2 regions of the Alcanivorax sp. HI0083 genome follow, and region 2 is predicted to be linked to the other one. Evidence: predicted binding sites of a transcription regulator. Region 2 holds the regulator's gene; the other holds the start of a gene.
The links. The regulator sigma-54, encoded in region 2, starts transcription at its own class of promoters, with help from an activator protein. The targets are predictions, from matches to a motif close to TGGCACNNNNNTTGCTNT.
Positions count from the first base shown of each region.

Region 1 (5,286 bases), on a different contig from region 2:
TCAAGCCACTCATATGCCTTTCATGTAAAAGCTTCTCAAGATAATAAAAAAACTGATAATGTAATTTTAAATTAGAACAAGCCTTGGATGATGGAAGCACTCCCACGCTGCCACAATCCAATAGGTCCACCGACAGATCCCTGCGATCATACGGAATATGGCTATTAAGTGTCAGCCAATACACAAAAGCAGGACTCTCACCCTGAAAAAAAGCACCAACCTCCTTCATTAACTCTTCATCACAAGCACCTGGGAATGAGTAACATCTCTTTTTCCACTGCTTACTTTCAAAGAAAACTGTTTTATCAAAACCTAATTTCGGATACCATTTTCGACGTCCATACATCGCACCAGCTGCACCATGTATAGCCATGGTGTGATAACCAAGCCGCTCATACATAGCAGGTAAACAACCATTAAATTCGTCTGTCACATCTTTCAAGTTGAAGTGGCGAGCACGAAGCCTACAAAGTTCACGCACCTCCCCCTGAACAGTAACACCTGAGACATTTAATTCCTCTAGCGAAAGGTCAGAAACAACAGAACTATTGAGCAATGGAGACAGAACAGCATTCTGCACTCTTTCATCTGTCACCCCCCAAGATTCACTAACAACCAATAGCACCTTATCACCAACAGACTGAGGGTCATCAAACCAAGACTCTGTAGCACTTGGGACCAAGCCTCTTTCAATAACATCGCCGCTATCTATTGAGAAACCATCAACGAAACTTCCTGAGGAAGCCTCATAAGCCGACACAATCTGACTTTCAATAAAAGCGTCATTAGTTTTTATATAGGTATCCCCAGACGCCCCCAGTAAAAATATTTTTAAAGCATAAAAACCAAGAAGCACATTCACAACAATAACCAGCGCCTCTTTAGATGAGCTTCTGTAAAACCTCCACAGAAGGCCAGCCAAAATAAAAAACATCAGCATGGAAAACAAAAATGCAAGCTGATAAAAAAAAGGAGCAACGCCAATAAAACTTAGCAGGTAGAAAGAGTCCATAACATTAACGATAGGAATGACTTGCCTAACCACTCCTAGCACGTCAAAAAAAAGAAAGGTCACAAAAATCGGGAGAGCCAGCCATCGTGGACAAACAGCCACTATCAACGCCAGCATCGCATAATCAAAATTTATGGTTGGCCTATTCACATCCAGCCACCATGCCAAGACAAGAAAAACAGCATTCGGTATAAAAACGAACAATAGAGCAATAAAAAAATTTTTATGGAGCGACTTCTTCATTAACACAACCACCTCAGTCTTCCATTTCAGAAACTTGACACACCCAGCTCCATAAGAATTTTTTCCATCGGCCCACCAGAGGCTGCATTTTCAGTATCTGAATTTCCAAGCCATACAAAGACTTCATTTTTATCATTGACAACAACCAATCCCGCAGAGCCAGGCATATACCCCTCTTTAACAAAAAAACGCTGTCGCCCCGCGGGAGAATATAAATAAAATGCATATCCATAACAGGATTTTAAGCTCCTATCATCGCACCCTGCATCAAACCCGGAAAGAATGTCTTGGTCCGTTTGATGGATTATATCTTTTATCAAACGAGCATATGCCGAAGCGCTTCCACTCAGCCCTGCAGTAGCAGCGACCGCTTCGTAATCAAAACGTCCTTTGTTATTGACGCCATAGAAATCATTAAACCGGAAGTCCCTTTCCACTTCATCATTTTCCGTCTCATAGCCTACAAACCGCATCCCTCTGTCGCTCAAACCGTAAAGCTGCTCTATTGCCTGCTTATATGGCAGACCTTTTTTATTCGCGACCACTTCTCCAAGCAAGCAATACCCCATATTTGAGTATTCAAATTCCCCTGCTCGTCTTACTGCTCCTGTAGCCATAAATGAAGCCAAATCGTTAGGGCAATCGGGCTTTTCTCGCGTCAAGAAAATCTCGCCCTGAACACCCGATCGATGCCGCAAAAGCTGTGCTATCGTCACGCCCTGCAAATCTGAGTGACCTGGCAGCCCTGCACGGCCTCCTAACTCATCCATTAATCGATCCTGGTAATCAACTTTTCCTTCATTTATCAGCGCAAGGATAGCGGATGCAGTCACAGGCTTGGTCAAACTGCCATAACGAAAGCGCGTATTTTTATCCACCCTTGGAGAAAAAAACATCGCTGAACGCCAGCCTGTCTCACAATGGCTGAGGCCCCCTTTTTTATCGATAAAGGCGACCTGGGTTGCTAGAGCTTTCAATTCATCCACGCCAACCGCACTAATTTCTCCCAACCAAGGCGGAGAATATTCTGAACACTGCTGACTGAGTTTGGCGAATGGGACTTGGAAATTGAACACTTGGCGCATAACGGCATGGCGATCGGTTAACCAGAAATGAAACGGGACAGCCAAGACGAAAAAACCGAGCAAGGAGCAGATGATAATTTTTTTTATGCTATTCATACATTTAAATTCACACAACAACTACTAATATCCAAAGAGCATTACGCAGCTAACTCCACACTTCAGAATAACCAAACACCGTCTTTTCTAAATAACAAAAAAGGCGAACCCCTTCTGAGGCTCGCCTTTAGTCTAAGACAGTAGTTGTCTTATATTAGCTGCCTGCGCCACAACCAGTCGGCTGGTATTTTGCATCAGCAGTAGTAGCACAAGACCAAGCGCCAGCAGCAGTACGCGACCAAGTCAGTGAACTATCAGCCAAAGTAGTAGCTGCGCTGTCACCAAAACCAGCAGCAATAGAGGCCGTGCCATTAGCATCGATAGACACCGTCAGCTCACCTTCTGTATAGGAAGCACCGATCAGGTTGCTACCGGTCCAACCCAGATCACATTCACCAGGAGCAGGAGCACCACTATTCACAGGGGTGACTCGGCCCTCAAGGAGACACGTTTCAACCACAGTTTTCATCGCACCGGTTTCCTGCATTACGCGGGTAACCTGTGATTTAGCGACATAGTTCTGGTACTGCGGGATCGCTACAGCGGCCAGGATACCGATGATGGCAACCACGATCATCAGTTCGATAAGGGTGAAACCCTGTTGCATTTGCTTCTTCATGTTGTTTTCTCCAATCATTGGCAAATCTTGTTATGAGCCCACCCTTGGCGAGCATCTGCCAAGGGATAATGCACAGAGCGGGCCAACTTTTCTTCATGATGAAAAATCATTAGGAAACGGGTCATTTCATGGATATATGGCGGAGCCTGCCTCTATGACCCAACACAGAACGGCCCTGCGACCGGTTACCCAAAGCGTCAGGAGGTGACACTCCGCGTCACTCTTCAACCGGAGATTGACGCCATTTGTCGCCGACTGTCCATTATCTCCCTATCTTGCCTATCCCGCACACAGAATGAAGCAGCAACACCTTGCCCCCCCACAAAAAGTTAATCCCTCTTATCTGGAGAGCGGACTGTGGCGAAGCCAAGCTTTCAGCCGCGCGGAACCAACATCTCAAGGCTGTGCGCAATGAACAACTTTCAACTGACGGCTTTAGGTTCGGGAGTTTCTGAGAAAGTGCCGGCAAGATACTGATTTTGCGACATGTGGTCTTCCCTGTGTCGCCCACAACCGGTATGTTACGAAGAAAGTGTTGGGCAAACCGACCATACTAAGCATAAACAAGCAGGTTGCCATGACTAGCCAAATTGCCTCATTCAGCGGCTTACCCCACCGACTCATTCAGCAGGAACTGCTTACGGCGGAAGACGTCCAGCAGATACAGCAACAAGCTCGTCAGGAAAGGGTAAGCCTGGTCCGTCAGCTGGTGGTCTCGGGGAAATTGTCCGCCAGGGTGGTCGCCAACGCGGTGGCCGAAGAATTCGGTGACCCGATTCTGGACCTTGCCACGTTCCAGAAGGACAGCCTGGCCAAGGACCTGGTCGACCCCAAGCTGATCAACAAGCACCATGTTCTGCCACTCTTCCGGCGGGGCAGCCGCCTTTATGTGGCCGTTTCTGACCCCACCAACCTGCCCGCACTGGAAGAAATCCGCTTCAACACTGGGCTCAACGTAGAAACTATTATCGTTGAGGAAGACAAGCTGACCCAATGGATTGAAGGGCTGGAGTCGGAAGCGGAAGGCAACGCGTTCGAGGACCTGGATGATGGTCTCGACGACCTCAACGTCAGCGCAGCTGAAGAATCCACCGATGAAACCAAGTCCGGAGCTGATGACGCTCCCATTGTACGCTTCGTCAACAAGCTGTTGCTGGATGCCATTAAAGGTGGCGCCTCCGATTTGCACTTTGAACCTTATGAGAAATCCTATCGGGTACGCTTTCGTCAAGACGGCATCCTGCAAACGGTCTCCACCCCCCCCATCAACATTGCCAGCAAGCTTTCTGCTCGTCTGAAGGTCATGTCGCGAATGGATATCTCCGAACGCCGAGTGCCGCAGGACGGCCGCATGAAGCTGAAGATATCCAAAACCCGCTCCATTGATTTCCGGGTAAACACTTGCCCCACCCTGTTCGGGGAGAAGATTGTACTGCGGATTCTTGACCCGGAATCCGCAAAAATGGGGATTGAAGCGCTGGGCTATGAAGACAACCAGAAACAGATGTATCTGGACGCCCTGCACAAACCCCAAGGCATGATACTTGTCACGGGGCCTACCGGTTCCGGGAAGACCGTCTCGCTCTATACCGGGGTGAATATCCTGAACACCCCAGAGCGCAATATTTCTACGGCGGAAGACCCGGTAGAAATCAACCTGGAAGGCGTTAACCAGGTGAACGTCAACCCCAAACAGGGGATGGAGTTCTCCTCTGCCCTTCGCGCTTTCCTGCGCCAGGATCCAGATGTAATTCTGGTAGGTGAGATCCGGGATCTGGAAACAGCGAATATTGCCGTCAAAGCGGCGCAAACCGGGCACTTGGTGCTTTCCACCCTGCATACCAACAGTGCACCGGAAACCCTGACACGCCTACGCAATATGGGGGTACCCTCGTTCAATATTGCCACATCGGTCATTCTGATTATTGCCCAGCGGCTCGCACGGCGACTTTGTGAGCACTGCAAAACAGCTGTGGAAATACCGAAACAATCTCTGCTTGAGATAGGTTTCACGGAAGACGACATCACAACCGGGTTTACTGTTTACGGGCCGCAAGGCTGTGAAAAATGCAAAAACGGGTACAAGGGGCGCGTGGGGGTCTATGAGGTGGTCAAAATCACCGATGGCATTGCCCGCATCATTATGGAAGAAGGGAACTCCATTGAAATTGCCGACCAGTGCCGAAAAGAAGGCTTCAACGACCTTCACCGTTCCGGCTTGATGAAGGCAA
Region 1 is NZ_LWFX01001000.1:202-5,487, forward strand. It holds gene A3754_RS12135 (sulfatase-like hydrolase/transferase) at 1-1,255, opposite strand, end outside; gene A3754_RS12140 (serine hydrolase) at 1,282-2,436, opposite strand; gene A3754_RS12145 (pilin) at 2,591-3,055, opposite strand; gene pilB (type IV-A pilus assembly ATPase PilB) at 3,633-5,286, shown strand, end outside.
Region 1: the regulator sigma-54 is predicted to act here: its motif matches at 3,123-3,140, upstream of A3754_RS12145 (pilin).

Region 2 (10,280 bases):
TCCAAGCGCGTGGATGCCAGCAGTGAAGGCGACCAGCGGGTTCGCCTGGTGATCCCCGCCGAGAATCAAACCCGCGAAACCAGCGGTGACGCCGACACCACCGGTGGCGATTCCAGCAACGAAAAAGACACCCCCAGTGAGGACAGCAACACCGCCTCACCTGATGCGGAGCCCAGCACACCATGAGCCACTTACGCGCCCACCACCTGGCAAAAAGCTACAAGGGCCGCCGGGTCATCGAGGACGTTTCCCTGGACGTGGAAGCCGGTCAGATCGTTGGCCTGCTGGGCCCCAACGGCGCCGGCAAGACCACCTGCTTCTACATGATCGTTGGCCTGGTGGAAGCGGATGCCGGCCGCATCGAAATCAATGACGGCGACATCACCCACCTGCCCATGCACGGTCGCGCCCAGCGCGGCATTGGCTACCTGCCCCAGGAAGCCAGCATCTTCCGTCGCCTGACGGTGGAAGAGAACATCATGGCGATTCTGGAAACCCGCAAGGAACTGAGCAAGGCAGAGCGCCACGAACGCATGGAAAGCCTGCTCAAGGAATTCCACATCGGGCACATTCGCGATTCGCTGGGCATGAGCCTGTCCGGCGGTGAGCGCCGCCGGGCGGAGATTGCCCGCGGCCTGGCCACCGACCCGGATTTCATCCTGCTGGACGAACCCTTTGCCGGGGTTGACCCGATCTCGGTGAACGATATCAAGGGCATTATCCGCCACCTGAAAGACCGCGGCATCGGCGTGTTGATCACCGACCACAACGTCCGTGAAACGCTGGATATCTGCGATACCGCCTATATCGTCAGCGCCGGCCATATCATTGCCTCCGGCGATGCCGACATCATCCTTGCCAACCAGCAGGTGCGGGATGTGTACCTGGGCGCCGACTTCAGATTGTAGTTGACAGTGCACAGCTGTCGCGACCACTCAAAACCGTGGAGGCCGCGCCCAACTATGGACGCGGCCTCTTGCGCTTTCAGATCAAGACAATACTTTTCCGCGTAGCCGTCAACTGTCCACTATCACTTATCAACTGACGTCCCTACCACACAAAATATTCTGGCACAAATATTGCTTGTTAGGTAACTGGCTTGGTATTCTCAGGTTTTGGGGATCCGCAGAATACCGAGCAGTATGAAGCCCACACTACAACTACAAATTGGCCAGCAGCTCACCATGACGCCGCAGCTGCAGCAAGCCATACGCCTCTTGCAGCTGTCCACGCTGGACCTGCGCCAGGAGATCCAGCAAGCCGTGGAAAGCAACCCGCTGCTGGAGCTGGCCGACGATTTCGGGGACGACAGCCTGCCCGAACATGACGAAGAACGTCAGGACGAGGGGCTGGACACCGAGCGTGACGACGCCCTGGAAGAGCTGGTGCAGGACGAGCCTGGCGTGGAAACCGAGTGGGATGATGTCTATTCCGGCCAGACCAGCAGCGCCACCGCCTCCCTCCCCGACGACGCAGACGAATGGCAACAACGCCACGCCGTCTCCGGCAACCTCCAGGACCACCTGCTCTGGCAGTTGAACCTGACTCCCATGAGCGATGTGGACCGCATTATCGCCATGACAATCATTGAATCCCTGGACGACCGCGGTTACATCACCGTACCGCTGGACGATATTGTCGACATGGTGAACGCCCAGCCAGACCTGCTCACCGAAGGCGATGAACTGGAGCGCGACGAAGTACTTGCCGTGCAGCACCGTCTGCAGCAGTTCGACCCCGTCGGCGTGGCCAGCATCGATCTGGCGGACTGCCTGGGCGTGCAACTGCGCCAACTGCCCGCCGATACCGCCCTGCGCGACGAAGCCTGTGCCCTGCTGGCCCACCTGGATCTGCTGGAAAAACACGACTACGCCGCCCTGCGTCGCACCCTGCAGATCAGCGAGGACGTCCTGCTGGAGGCCCTGTCCCTGCTACGCACCCTGGACCCGGCCCCCGGCGAGCAGATCGGCGAACCCCAGGTAGATTACGCCGTTCCCGACGTGATCGTCCGTCAGCACCAGGGCCGCTGGCAGGTCAGCCTCAACGACGACGTCCTTCCCCGGGTCAATCTGCAGCAGCAATACGCCAATATCGCCCGCACCACCAGCGGTGAAGACGGGCAATATCTGCGCAATTGTGTTCAGGAAGCCAAATGGTTCATCAAGAGCCTGCAGAGCCGCCATGACACCTTGCTCAAGGTGGCCACCCGCATCGTCGATGTGCAACAAGGGTTCTTCGATTATGGCGATGAAGCCATGAAGCCCCTGGTTCTGGCGGATATTGCCGACGCCGTTGAGATGCATGAATCGACCATCAGTCGGGTCACCAACCAGAAATACATGATGACACCCCGCGGTGTCTTTGAGCTGAAATATTTCTTTTCCAGTCACGTGGGAACAGACGGCGGCGGTGAGTGTTCCTCCACCGCTATTCGTGCCATTATTAAGAAGCTGGTCGCTGCCGAGAATCCCCGCAAGCCGCTCAGCGATAACAAGCTGGCCAGCTTGCTGAATGAGCAGGGAATCAATGTAGCGCGCCGGACCGTCGCCAAATACAGAGAGGCGATGCGAATACCGTCTTCCAGCGCCCGCAAGCGTTTGGTGTAGGGCGCCAGGACGGATCCCAAACAGGTAAAGGAGCCAGCCATGCAAATTAATATCAGCGGTCATCACCTGGATATTACCGATGCCTTGCGTGCCTATGTGGGTGATAAGTTCTCCCGCCTGGAGCGCCACTTCGATCAAATCACCAGCGTCCAGGTTATTCTCTCTCCGGAACCGAAAACCCATAAAGCCGAATCCACAATCCATATTTCCGGGGCCGATGTCTTCGCCACCGCTGAGGCCGGAGACATGTATGCAGCGATCGACAAACTGACGGACAAGCTGGACCGCCAGATTCTCAAACACAAGGAAAAGGCCGTCAGCCACAAGCACGGTCACTAACCCAAAGCGACAATTATGCGAGTTCGCGAACTACTGACTCTGGCCCGCACCCATCACGGCGTGCAGGCCAGCAGCAAGAAACAACTGCTCGATCAGGTTGCACAGCTGGCCGCGGCCAGCTGTGACAGCCTCAATGAACAGGAGGTCTTCGATGCTTTGGTCGCCCGGGAAAAACTGGGCTCCACAGGCATTGGCGAAGGCATTGCCATTCCCCACTGCCGGCTCGGACATTGCCAGCAAGCAGTCGGCCTGTTGTTGAAACTGGAAAGCCCCATCGATTTCGACGCCGTTGACGGGCACCCCGTGGACCTGGTGTTTGTGTTGCTGGTCCCCCAGGACAACCCGGAACAGCACCTCAAGACACTTAGCCACCTGGCATCCCTGTTCAACGACGACAGCTACCGCGCCGAACTGCGCCACAGCACAGACAACCAGCACCTCTACCAGACTGCCGTAGAATCCGAAGCGGAGTTGCGACTGGCATCATGAAGGAACGCAACAGGCTTTCACGCATCATGCAACACGCCCCAAACGCCACCTTGTCTATCCATCTTGCGTGCCAGCGCGCTGCGTGTGGCGTGCCAGCGGTGCAACCATGAAACTCACGATTATTAGTGGCCGTTCCGGGTCCGGGAAAACCACCGCACTGCAAGCGCTGGAGGACCAGGGATTTTATTGTGTCGACAACCTGCCCGCCGGCATGCTGCCGACACTGGCGAAACAGCTCAGCGAGGGCGAGCCTCCGATTGAACGGGTCGCTGTGGGCATTGATGCCCGCAACCTCCCCGCCCAGTTACTGGCTTTCGACAACATCCTTGAAGCCCTGAACGAACAGCAGGTACACAGTGAAATCGTCTACCTGGACGCGGATGACCACACCCTGCAGACCCGCTTCAGCGCAACCCGTCGTCGCCACCCGCTGGGCACTGGCGAGCGCTCACTGGCCGACGCCATCGGCCATGAACGGGAACTGCTGGCCAACATCCGCCAGCGCGCCGACCTGGTTATCGACAGTAGCAACCACGACGTCCACACCCTGCGCAACCTGATGCGCGAGCGGGTGGCCCACCGTGAAGCCGCCCTGTCTCTGCAGCTGGAATCCTTTGGCTTCAAGAATGGCCTGCCCACCGACGCGGACCTGGTGTTCGATGTACGGGTATTGCCCAACCCACACTGGCATGCAGACCTGCGCCCCTTTACCGGCAAGGATGACTGCATCATCGATTTCCTCAGCCAGCATCAGGCCAGTCACGACATGCTCAAGGACATCGGCGATTTCGTGGTGCGCTGGTTACCGGCGTTTGCCCACAGTGATCGCAGCTACGTGACCGTCGCCATCGGCTGCACCGGCGGGCGCCATCGCTCAGTCTTTATCACCGAGCAGCTGGCATGGACCCTGCGCGACAAAGGCATTGCGCTTCAGGTTCGCCACCGGGAACTCCCCCGAGAGCAATAAGGCAACCATGGCCTGACACCCGGCATTTTCCCTTTCAGATCACTTCTGACCACAAGACGCCCGATGATTGAAAAAAAACTCGACGTAATCAACAAACTCGGCCTGCATGCCCGCGCGGCCGCCAAAGTGGTCAGCGTGGCCTCCCGCTACGACAGCCGCATTCTGGTCCTGCACAAGAGCCAGACCATCGACGCAAAAAGCATCATGGGCCTGCTCATGCTTGGCGCAGCGAAAGGCAGTAGCGTCACTTTTCAGGTGGAAGGGGAAGACGAACAACACGCCATGGACGAACTGGAAGACCTGTTCGCCCGCTGTTTCGACGAAGGCGAGTAAACCCGCGAATCACCGGGGAATTTACCACTCTTTACCGCCATCCCACCGGCCACGCTTCGGCCTTCACACCGCCTCGTGTAAACTCTCTTCCAGCAAGGAGGAGCCATGCCCGCCGATAGCAGCCGTAGCCAACAGCATTTAAAAGCCATTAACCGCGCCCTGGCCAGCGGTACCTATACCCAGGTACGTCAGCTGATCAACAATTTGCCCGGCGCGGAAGCGGCACATTTACTGGAATCCTCCCCGCCACGGGAACGGGAAATTCTCTGGCAGCTGCTGCATAAAGATCAGGAATCCGAAGTCCTGCAATACCTGGGCGAAGAGGTCCGGGTAGAACTGCTGCGCAACCTGTCCACTGACGAACTGGTATCGCTGGTAGAAGAACTGGACACGGATGACCTGGCGGATTTGCTGCAAGAGCTGCCGGACCATGTCACCTCCCAGGTGATGGCCAGCCTGGACGAACAGAACCGCGAACGGCTGGAGCATGTGCTCAGCTACCCGGAAGACACCGCCGGTGGCCTGATGAACACGGACGTGATCACCGTGCGCCCGGAGATCACCTTCGAAGTTGTTCAACGCTACCTGCGTCGCCGCGGCGAAATTCCTCGCACCACGGATAACCTGGCCGTGGTGAACCGGAAAAACCAGTTCATCGGCCTGCTGCCGCTGACCAAGGTACTGATCAGCGACCCGGGCACCACCGTGCGTGAAGCCATGATCACCGACACGGAATCCATTACCGCCACCCTGCCCGCCCACGAAGTAGCAAAAATCTTCGAACGCCACGACCTGGTAACCGCCCCGGTGGTGGACGAAGACGGCATGCTGGTGGGACGGATCACCATTGATGACGTGGTTGACGTAATCCGCGAAGAAGCGGATCACTCACTGATGAGCATGGCCGGCCTGGATGAAGACGAAGATACCTTCGGCTCCGTGTGGCAAACCGCCCGGCGCCGGGCCCTGTGGCTGGGTATCAACCTGCTGACCGCGCTCGCCGCCTCGGCCGTCATCGGCCTGTTCGAAGCCACCCTGGAAAAAGTGGTGGCGCTGGCCATCCTGATGCCCATCGTGGCCAGCATGGGCGGCATTGCCGGCAGCCAGACACTGACTCTGGTCATCCGCGCCATGGCGCTGGGCCAGATCCAGTCCAACAACACCCGCTACCTGCTGTTCAAGGAACTGTCCGTGGGCGCGATCAATGGCCTGCTCTGGGCAACCGTGATCGGCATTACCGCCGGGCTGTGGTTCAACGACCCCAACCTCGGACTGGTCATCGCCGCCGCCATGGTGATCAACCTGGTCATGGCGGCCAGCGCCGGCGCCCTGCTGCCCATCACCATGAAGAAGCTGGGCATTGATCCGGCCCTGGCCGGGTCCGTGGTGCTGACCACCATTACCGATATTGTCGGCTTCTTTGCTTTCCTCGGCCTGGCCACGGTGCTGTATGCACACCTGCTAACGTAACAAGACACCGGCCTTCATTGGCCCACAACAACAAAAAAGGCGCCGAATGCGGCGCCTTTTTTGTGCATCACCTTCTGCTGCAGCACTTATTCCACAAACAGCTGCTTGAACGATACGTAGTACGCACCGGCCAGAATCGGCATCACGAACAACCACCCCAACAGGAGCGGAATCGCCGCCACCACCAGGATCAGGGAGATCACCAGGGTATAAACGATGAAGGGAATAATATTTTTCAGGCAGGCATCCAGGCTCAGCTTCATGGCATCAACCACCCCTTTCTGCCCCAGGAAGATCAACGGCACGGCGAAGTAAAACAGGAACATGAAGACAAACATGGCCACCGTGGCTAACAGGCCAAGCACCACGATAGCTGCAGTACTGCCGTCACGGCCGAGCAGGAAAAACAGGCCGCCCAATACGACACCCGCCACCAGCAGCACCACAAACTGCGCCACGGCGGTCATGATCAATGGATTGGTACGATCAGAAAACCCGGCAAACAGGTCCGAGAAATCAGAACGGTTTTCCGTATCGATACGATGAAAGATTTTCACGATGCCCGCATACAGCAGCGGCGTCAGCAGTATCTGGGCAATCGCGCCCAGAAGCGGAATGATCTGCAAGGCAGAAGTGATCAGCACCGTCACGACCAGCGCGCCAAGCACCACACCCCAGTGCCCACTGAGCATGCCATGGCCTTTGCCAATCCAGCCCATGGCATCCCCCACACTGATTTTCCGTGGCGCGATGATGGTGAATTCATTGGCGCTGGCCGGCGCCGCGTTGGCCACATCCGATTGCGGCTGTTGATACGGATTCATATCACTCATTAGCTGGTTCCTTCCCTTTCCCGAGTCAAAAAATAAACGAATCACACCAGGGCAAATTAGCGACCGGCAATCTTGACAGGCGACAACAACAGGGACCCACAGGCAATATTGCCGCGATAGTCCACATCCGTGCCGCTACCTTGAATACCTAACAGCATCTCCCCCAGATGACCGGCAATAGTAAACTCTTGCAGTGCACCTTGTATGACACCGTTCTCAAACCAGAAACCGCTTGCCCCGCGAGAATAGTCTCCGGTCACCAGATTGATGCCCTGGCCCATGACTTCAGTGATCAGAATACCCTTCGGCACCCTGGCCATCAGTGCAGCCAGCGAATCACCGGTATCGGTAATGCGTACATTGCGCACCCCCCCACCATTGCCGGTGGGCGCCATATCCAGACGGCGGCTGGCGTACAAGCCCAGCGCATACTGTTTCAGCACACCGTCTTCCACAAACGCCTGAGCCCGGGTGGGCAAGCCATCACCATCGAAGGGCGCAGACGCATTACCCGCCGCCAGGTGCGGGTTTTCCGTGAGCTGAAACCCGGCCGGTAACACCGCCTTGCCCAGACTGTCCTGAAGAAAAGAACTGCGGCGATACAGTGCCCCGCCACTGATCGCAGAGACCAGATGCCCCAACAGACCCGACGCCACTTCCGGGGCGAAGATCACCGGCAGCTCACCGGTTTGCGGCACCTCAGCACCCAACCGCGCCAGGGCGCGCTCACGGGCCTGCTCACCCACCGCTTCGGCAGACGCCAGGCGATCCCCCACACGCCCACCGTCATACCAGTAATCGCGCTGCATACCGGCCTCATCTTCCGCCACCACACTGCACACACGGCTGTGGTGGGTGCCACGGTAGCCGTGCAAAAACCCTTCCGAGGTGGCATACACCCGCAGGCTGGACCCGCTATTGACGGAGGCACCTTCGGAATTGACGATGCGCGCATCGTCACGGGCCACGGTTTCACAACGCAATGCCTGCTCAATGGCAGACTGGGTATCCATGGCCCAGGGGTGATACAGATCCAGGTCTGTCACTTCCTTTGCCAGATCCGCCGCTGGCGCCAGCCCCGCATAACGGTCTTCTTCGGTGTAGCCGGCAATGGCCGTGGCGGCGGCCAGGGTCGCCCGCAAACTGTCGCGGTTATCATCGGAGCTACTGGCGTGACCTTTGCGCTGCCCCTTGTACACTGTCACCGACACACCTCGGTCACGGTGGAATTCCACCGTTTCCACTTCCCCCTGCCGCACATTGACTGAATAGCCCTGGGACAGGCTGACTCCCACTTCCGCCGCATCGGCCCCCTGTCGTTTGGCCTCTTCTATAAGCCAGGCAGCCGTATCTTTGGCCTGTTGTAGCTGCGTATTATCGAGTTCGGCTGTCGTTGCGGAGGAATCAGACATAAAATAGCGGTTCCATTGATGGGTATTAAACAGTTATGACCGAGTATAGCGACGACCAGATCACCAGCAAGGGCCAGCAAAAACGCGAAGACAATGCCTTGCAAGAGCTGGGTCTGTTACTGATGGACATGAAACAGGTGGAGCGAGAGCGCCTGCCATTGCGTGACGATCTGCAATACGCGCTGGTTGAAGCCACACGCATCACCAGCCACGAAGCACGCCGCCGTCATGCCCAATACATCGGCCGGCTCATTCGCGAAACCAACAGCGAACAGATCATTCAGGCGCTGGAGCTCCTCAATGACCCTTTTCGCCAGCAGCGCCTCAGCAACTGGGTGGAGCAGATTGCGGCCTGCGAGCAACCCAAAGATGCGGAAAGCACCTTGCAACAAATTCTGGAGTTCTTTCCCCACGGCGACCGCCAGCAACTGCGCAACCTGACGCGTAACGCCCTGAAAGCGCGAGTGAAAGACCCCGCTGCTGCACCGCCTGCGGAAAAGGAAAAATTCAAGCGCGAGCGACGCAAGCTAATCAATTACCTCAACCAGCTGGATAAAACCGCACCGCTGTACTGACTCGGCACGTAATCCAAAGCGATATCAACGCCGCTCCGGTACCATCAGGGCTGTTTTATCCGCTTGCCACCAACGTAAAAACTGCTCACCCACGGCTTTCTGTGGCTGGGAATGGGCGTCACCTTCGATGCCCTGTTCTTTCTCCATCAGCGACACTTTTTCGTTGGCTGCTTCGAACCAGGCTTGCGGATCATTGATCCCGGCTGCCATCACTTCGCCGTATAACGCCTTGCTAAACCAGGTCCGTTCGGAATCATCGCCACAACCGAACGAAGTGCGATCCGCCGCCGCAGAGGAAAACACGACCCGCTCCGGCGACGCCAGGCCTTCCACCCACTTGCCGGAATAACAGGCAGACACGATTAGCCATTGATGCCGGGCAGACAATCCATTCAACCACTGCTTGCCATCGGTCACGGCGAGGTTGTTAAGCTTGAGGCTTTTATCATCCAGCAGCAGATCACCGTTACGGGCACCATGGCTGACAAAATGCACCAGCAATAAATCTTCCTCAGGGTCCAGCAAGGCATCCAGCGCCTTGAGACTCTCCTGCACACTGGTGCGGGTGGCCAAAGGCAGCTCATCACTACCACCGTTGATCAAGCGGACATGGCGACGTTTCAAATCAAACACCGAGCCCAACCGTTCCGCCACCCAGTCCACCTCACGGGCAAACACCGCTTCGGTGCCGTCACCGCCGACTACCAGCAAATAGACATCGCGCACACCGGGCCGCTGGGGCGCCAACGAGGACAAGACAGACTGTAATCGGCTGGATTCGGTATACAACCGCGCTTCCATGGCCGCCGCCTGCTGCTGCTTGCGCTGCCGCCAGGCTTTTTCACTGGGGTAGTAATCGCCCTGCACAAAAAAGCCCTTTTCCACCACGGGCTTGCCCTCATCACTGGGCCGCGTGCGCGTCCCCGGGCCTTCCGCATGGCCGTTTTCAAAAGACGCATGAATTACCACGCCATCCGGACGGGTCAGTTCCCCTTTGCCTTCAAAGGTGAAGAAATCGAACTCGCCCTGATAGTGGTAACCTTCCTCGTTACGGTAAGTCCCCTTGACCATGTAACCGTCGGCAAAGGTGCCTTCAAACTGTTCGGCTGATGCGGTGACCCAGAGCCCCTTCCCGTGCGGTTGAAAATCACGGAACTCCCCCTGGTAGGAATTATCGTCCAGATACGTCACCGAACCCTTGATAAGCTCTCCGTCCTTGAACTGCCCCTGGTAGGAGGCATCCTGGCAGGTATAGG
Region 2 is NZ_LWFX01001463.1:1,066-11,345, reverse strand. It holds partial or broken gene lptA (lipopolysaccharide transport periplasmic protein LptA) at 1-186, shown strand, start outside; gene lptB (LPS export ABC transporter ATP-binding protein) at 183-908, shown strand; gene A3754_RS22215 (RNA polymerase factor sigma-54) at 1,143-2,606, shown strand; gene hpf (ribosome hibernation-promoting factor, HPF/YfiA family) at 2,646-2,945, shown strand; gene ptsN (PTS IIA-like nitrogen regulatory protein PtsN) at 2,961-3,434, shown strand; gene rapZ (RNase adapter RapZ) at 3,541-4,401, shown strand; gene A3754_RS22195 (HPr family phosphocarrier protein) at 4,465-4,734, shown strand; gene mgtE (magnesium transporter) at 4,840-6,204, shown strand; gene A3754_RS22185 (BPSS1780 family membrane protein) at 6,291-7,037, opposite strand; gene pmbA (metalloprotease PmbA) at 7,094-8,449, opposite strand; gene yjgA (ribosome biogenesis factor YjgA) at 8,485-9,024, shown strand; gene A3754_RS22170 (C13 family peptidase) at 9,049-10,280, opposite strand, start outside.